One region of the Salinibacillus aidingensis genome, then DNA from elsewhere that is predicted to be linked to it. Evidence: riboswitches for the same ligand, from Rfam matches in the RefSeq annotation. Region 1 holds a riboswitch; the other holds the start of a gene.
The links. Region 1 has a riboswitch for thiamine pyrophosphate ahead of thiT (energy-coupled thiamine transporter ThiT). Riboswitches for the same ligand answer to the same signal wherever they lie in the genome.
Positions count from the first base shown of each region.

Region 1 (3,429 bases):
TATTTCCACGTCATGGAGAAACAAAACACGATTCCAAAAACAAGGTTGGGGGCTAACGTTCATGTGGTCGTTATTCGAGAAAAGATTAATAGAGCGTATGGAGAAAGAACATCACGTGGGAACAGCGGTGGGCGTACTGAAAAGGGGTGTTGTCATTTATCAGAAGGGGTTTGGTGTGCTTGATTTACAATCCCGATCACCTGTAACCAGCAACTCATTATTTGGAACAGCCTCTATCAGTAAATCCTTTACAGCTCTGGCAATTATGATGCTGGAGGAACAGGGCTTACTGTCCGTTGATGACCCGGTTGTAAAATATGTCCCCGGTTTCAAGCTAAAGGGAATATCGGATATGAGACAGATAAAAATTCATCATCTATTAAGCCACACATCCGGACTGGCGCCGGTCAAAAGGGATGAGAACAGAAATCGCTTTAAAGATGAAAAAAACTTTTTAATGAGAGGGGATCATTCGATTTTAGGTGATCCTGGTGAATATTTCAGTTATTCAAATGACATGTTTTTATTGCTGGGCGAGATTATTGAAAAGACTTCAGGGAAGCTTTTTCGGCGATTTATTACTGAGGAAATTCTGAGACCGTTGGAAATGAACAGAACGACGCTTAGTATTGAAGAAATCCATAAAATGAATCAGGTCTCTACACCTTATTCCTATAATAAAGAGGAACGGAAGCATCAGAAGGAAGAATGGCCTTCATTGGGTATTTATGAAGTTGGCGGGGGTGTACGTTCAACGGTCCTTGATTTATTGGAATATGGTGACTTTTTCCTTAATCATGGGAAAATTGGAGATGAGGAGCTGCTATCCCCGATGGCTGTGAAAAAGATGTATCAGCCTTATGCGAAGGTCAGTCAAAACAAATATTATGGTTATGCTCTTAATGTAACATCTGATTACCATGGGTTTACGCTTGTCGAGCATGGGGGAAGCCAGCCTGGAGTATCCTCACATTTTGGCTTTGTACCCGAGGAAGAATTGGTGGTTGTGGTATTATCTAATGTATCTGATCTGCCAGCAGGGGACATCTGGTTAGAAGCGGTGAATACGGCTTTAGGATTACCCATTGGGGAAAAGGACGGGGAATTTCCTGAAAGCACCCTTTCCGAAGCACAATGGCAAAGTCTGATGGGTACCTATTCTTCAGATGAAGGTCATTTGCTGGTTGTTAAAATCGTTAACCATCAGCCGATGATTCATATAAATGGTGAAGACCACTCTGTATATCCATCTGATGAGCAAACACTCGTTATAAAAGGTTCCAACATCCCCGTTCATTTTTATATAAAAAATCATAGGTGCTGGGCAGCATTTTTCGGAATGCGAATGTTATTGAAAGAATAGTAATTTATCACGCATTAACTGGCCGTAATACCCCCACTTCAAGACTTGAGTGTACCCCAACAAGACTAAGTGGGGATAATCGGCCAGTAAATTCCTGATAAGTTCAACGAACCATCAGTGGGGAATGGAAAAAAACCACTGATGGAAGTTTCACTTTATGATTTTTTAGTTGTATTTCAGAAACGTACGTAGTATATTAGAATCAAAGTGAATGAGTTTGCCACAAAGGGGAGCCTGTTCGGCTGAGATTGAGCGTTTTCGTTCTTGACCCTTTGAACCTGTCAAGTTAGTACTTGCGTAGGGATTGTGGTGTTAAGGACAATTTGTTTTGAACGGCAAAGCAAAGTATCGCGCGTCCTTGCGCCATACTTTGCTTTTTTTATGAGCAAAAATCCATGTATGACGTGGCGACCTTCACTTTCATTATCTGATTGGGGAGGAATAATGAAATGGCGGCAAATCAGTCAAAGGTGTTGTTTGTAGTGGAAATCGCCATTTTCACGGCTTTAGCATTATTATTTGATGAACTGTCCAAATTTTTAACAGGACGTTTCTGGCCACAGGGCGGATCCGTATCGATTGGAATGCTTCCGGTATTAATCATGGCTTTCAGATGGGGTATCAAGGGGGGACTTCTGTCAGGCTTCCTGTTTGGAGGATTACAGCTATTATTAGGTGCCTCGATTTATCATCCTGTTCAAGGTTTTATCGACTACTTCCTTGCGTTTACGTTCGTAGGTTTTGCGGGGGTTTTTGCAAAACAGGTGAAACAAGGGATAACCAGCGGGAATTCTGTTAAGTGGATTTCGTTCGTAATCATGGGCACGATTATAGGAGGATTTCTCCGTTTCTTATGTCATTTTGTGGCAGGGATTGTCTTCTTTGCTTCCTTTGCAGGAGATCAGCCGGTTGTCATTTATTCACTGCTCTATAATGGTGCCTATATGAGTATTTCTGTTTTGTTCTGTATTATTCTATTAATTCTATTAATACCTGCGTTACCTAAAAGGTATTTTGCCATAGCAAAAGCTTAATTAAAAAGTGATTTATTTTAGATGACCGGTTCTGTTTGCGCTTATTAGCAGACGATGTAAAAATGACCATCCACGGATGGTCATTTTTTATGTTTAGTGTACCTATCAAAAGATCCCTTCCGTGTTTTCTAAAATATGGGCATATTTCATCTGACTATTAGGAGGCAAAAAAATGCGCAAAAACCTAATGGTGGAAGGAGTACAACAGCATCAATATTGGAAGCGTTTTCTAAAAATTTGACTTATAAAAATTATCAGAATTTTTTTGTTTTACCGGTTGACCTCCAAATGAAATGGCGTTATGATTATCGACAATATTAAAAAAACTACATGATGAAACCCATAGCAAGCTAAGTATAAATGCCCTTTAAAACTTCAAAAAGAAGGAATTTGAAAAAAGGGTTATTTTTGAAATTTTATACTTTAACGCGTTAACGCTTTTATGCAGTTCAATAAAATATGAAAAGAGAGGAGTGACGTATATGGGTGATCAGTGGATTTATTTAAATGGCGAATATGTGAGGAAAGAGGATGCCGTCATTTCCGTTTATGATCATGGTTTTTTGTATGGAGATGGGGTATTTGAAGGTATTCGTGTCTACAGCGGAAATGTGTTTAAGCTTGATGCACACGTTCATCGTCTTTATGAATCAGCTCATTCAATCATGCTTGATATCCCTTATGCAAAGGAGGAATTTAAGCAGATTATTGTGGACACGGTTCGCAAAAACAACTTGGAAAATGCCTATATACGAGTTGTGGTCTCACGCGGAAAAGGCAATCTGGGACTTGACCCTGATTTATGTGAGGAACCGCGTATTGTTGTGATCGCAGAAGCACTCGCTCTTTATCCGGAAGAATTATATGAACGAGGCTTAAAACTGGCATCCGTGGCGACGAGAAGAAATCGTCCTGATGTGCTTAGTCCACAGATTAAGTCTTTAAATTATTTAAATAATATTTTGGTCAAACAGGAGTCAAAGCAGGCAGGGGCTGATGAAGCACTCATGCTGAATGACCAGGGTTATGTTA
Region 1 covers NZ_AP043759.1:172,209-175,637, forward strand. The annotation lists gene ACZ5OK_RS01045 (serine hydrolase domain-containing protein) at 62-1,363, shown strand; TPP riboswitch at 1,580-1,684, shown strand; gene thiT (energy-coupled thiamine transporter ThiT) at 1,813-2,397, shown strand; gene ilvE (branched-chain-amino-acid transaminase) at 2,880-3,429, shown strand, end outside.

Region 2 (3,429 bases), 980 kb from region 1:
ATAAAATAAATCGGTAACTTCAGCAGTCTCTTCATGACCACCCTTCATCACAACCGATACGGCCCCTGATTCAATGATTTGTCGGGCTGCTTCCTTTTTGTCATCCAACGATTGAATTTTACGGTTGGTAATGATTTCAGCTTCCGGCAAATTTGGCGTAACAACAGCGGCTAAAGGAATCAGCCTATTGACCAATGTTTCCACGGCTTCATCCTGTAACAGCTTTGCACCGCCTTTGGCTACCATCACTGGATCAACAACAAGATTCGGGAATTGATACTCCATAATTTTTTCACTCACCGCTTCAATCACTTCGCTTGAATGAAGCATGCCTGTTTTTACAGCATTCGTTCCAAGATCCTGACCAATGGCATCGATTTGATCGTTGATTCCTTCAATGGAAACCGGATATACCCCCTGTACTCCTAACGTATTTTGAGCAGTTACTGCTGTTAATGCAGACATTCCATATACACCTAGTTCCTGGAATGTTTTCAAATCAGCCTGTATACCTGCTCCCCCTCCACTATCAGAACCCGCAATGGTTAAGGCTTTAGATACGTTCATGGTGTCCCTCCTCTGTCAGATGTTGTATTTTTGCTAAGGATTCATCACTCTCTGTAAGTTTAGCCAGTTCATTTAAGAATTCCATTTGAAAGCGTCCAGGTTCATTCCAGGCACATTTTTCAGCTGCTTTCTCTGCCGCAATTCCATAAAAAGAAACACCGGCAGTAGCAGTTCCGACAATATCCCCGTCAACAGCAAGGAATGCACCAAGAACAGATGATAATAAGCACCCTGTTCCGGTCACTTGAGTAAGCAGCGGGTCACCATTTAAAACGGTACAGGTTCCCTTCCCATCTGAAATTACATCTGTTTCCCCTGTAATCACCACTGTACATTCAAATAATTGGGCTGCCTTCTGTGCTAATTCAATCGTGTTGGCTTCGGTATCTCCTCCATCTACACCTTTCATCCTTATCTGTTCGCCTGCTATATTGGAAATTTCACCAGCATTCCCACGAACAAGGGTGACATCAATCTCTTCTAATATTCTTTTTGCTGTTTGGGTACGATATGTTGTTGCACCCGCACCAACAGGATCCAGCACAACTGGTACTCCATGATCGTTTGCGGATTTACCTGCAATCAGCATGGCATCGACCTGATCTTTCGTTAAGGTTCCAATATTTAATACCACGGATCCGGATATCCGGGCCATTTCTGCGACTTCCTCTTTTGCATAAGCCATAACTGGAGAAGCCCCCAGAGCATACAGACCATTAGCCGTAAAATTGGTCACCACAACATTTGTAATATTATGGACTAAAGGCTGTTTCTCTCTTAAACTTGTAAGCTTTTCAAACATTCCTTTTCCTCCTTAATATTCAGGGAGCCACGCGTAATTTTTATCCATAAAAAAAACAGGCCACTATGGACCTGGTTTGTCTGTCAGTATACTTATAAAGAAGCTACTTCCCTACGCTGGCATGATCCAGATCAGGTCCTGAGGGTCAAAAAGTCTTCACGCTTTTTTCTCAGCCTGCCACACAGGCTCCCCTAGTAGAATGTATTTGATTATATAGTTTCATTGTAAAACGTTCTTTGCGGGAAATCAATCAATAATGACTTACTCATGCATATTTAGAAAGGGTATATCCGGCTCCAGTTGACCTTTAACTTTTTTCACATTTACTCTTTCTCCCTTTAACCATTTAGAGAAATCAAAAATCACAGGGTAACGATCCGCCCCTATGGCAAAGGCTGCCTTCATGTCTTCGGGAAAATAAGCAGCTGTGTGAAGCGTACCTGCCCATGCATCATATTTGGAGGAAAAAACTCCTTGATCTGAATCATTCATCATTCTGAAGGCCTGATAACCATCTTCCAGCTCTTCTCCCTTTGAAAGGATGTTCATTTTTCTTTCCCGGGACTCATCGGTGCGGTACCGATTTTCCTCCGTTATTAATTCAAAATGATTGGTGCTTATATTTGATTTCCGATAGGATACGCTTCTGGGAGAGGCCTCAACCACAACACGTTTCCCTGTAGAATCCAGCAATACATAATTAAACGAGTGGCGATGTGGGAGCTCCTTTAAAACTTGAATCCCCTCCTCCACATTCGCACAGGTTTCTAAAATGATTCGACCAATCATATTGCAAATAAAGCCATCCTCACCCTTTTTTCGATGAACAAAATTATAGCCCATCACCAGTCCTTTTTCATTCATACCATCCATACGTCCGGTAATTTGCATCGCAGGACCAAGTGTCGCATAGCCACCATCTGTCGGCTGATACAGCATATACCTTCCTTCATAGGAAACCGGATGACTGTCGTAATTACGGATCAGATAATCCTTCCCGGTAAAAATTGAACAACCGCTCTTTCCATATTCTAAATAATAGCCACCAAATTCACGGAGAGCCTCCTCCATGTTCATTTCCAGAGCATCAGCAAGACCATAAATTTCTTCCAAAACTCCCGGAATAAAAGTTTTGATTGCCGAAATCACCTGATCCTGGTCAATCTTAAAATGACGCTCTTTTTTAGACCCGAGCTGCTTTTCTCTTTTCGATAAAATTGGAGAATGCTTTAACCATTCCCCTTGCTGATAGCCAAAATCATAATGACTTCCTCTATATTGAAATATGTCTGTATATACTTGTTTCAACATTTATCCCTCATCTAATAAACTTTAATTACTCTAGTAGTTTACTTAATCTAAGCTTATAAGAAAAAGATTTTGCCTGATGTAAATAAAGGAATATACGTCTAAACCTGTCAAAAACAGAAGAACAAAAAACAGGCTGCAACCTCACAGCCTTTTCAGAATATATGCAAATACGCTATGTCTTGGATTCTCTGATGGTTTAAAATATAATCCCTTCAATGTTCTCTGAATCTATCGTTTTAACCTGGTTATCATTATTAAAATACGCCATTCTTTTAATTGGATCATAACGAACAAAATGAGATACAGGTATAATAGTCCCATTTACGAACAGACGGCGAACTGGATAATTCGGGGGCAGTGATTTTAATAATTGAACATAGGGATGTTCGTCCTTATACAAATCATCAATTTCCTGAAGCCTTTCATCATAGGATTGGAGCCGATGATCTGTTTGATTTTGATAGTCCTGCACCTCTGTATTAATATCCTGGATCTGTTGATTGACGAGCTCCATTTCCCCCCACATCCTTTTCTCATGCTGTTTAAGGTGCTGTAAGGAATGATCCATTTCCTGATATTTTTTTCTGTGTTCTCGTCTCATCACCTGCTGGCTCGATTTCTGTTCCTGAAGCTGTTCCTGCAGCCGATCATTCATTTTTTCATTTCGCTCAAAACGATCCAAAAAATGGTGCTCATTTAGTTGCTGCTTTCGAATGAGCTGCGTTAATTTTCTGGAAAAGTCTTTTTTT
Region 2 covers NZ_AP043759.1:1,156,323-1,159,751, reverse strand. The annotation lists gene thiD (bifunctional hydroxymethylpyrimidine kinase/phosphomethylpyrimidine kinase) at 1-567, opposite strand, end outside; gene thiM (hydroxyethylthiazole kinase) at 554-1,369, opposite strand; TPP riboswitch at 1,461-1,572, opposite strand; gene ACZ5OK_RS06320 (C45 family peptidase) at 1,631-2,677, opposite strand; gene ACZ5OK_RS06315 (hypothetical protein) at 2,877-3,429, opposite strand, start outside.
Region 2: another riboswitch for thiamine pyrophosphate. It lies ahead of thiM (hydroxyethylthiazole kinase); the one in region 1 lies ahead of thiT (energy-coupled thiamine transporter ThiT).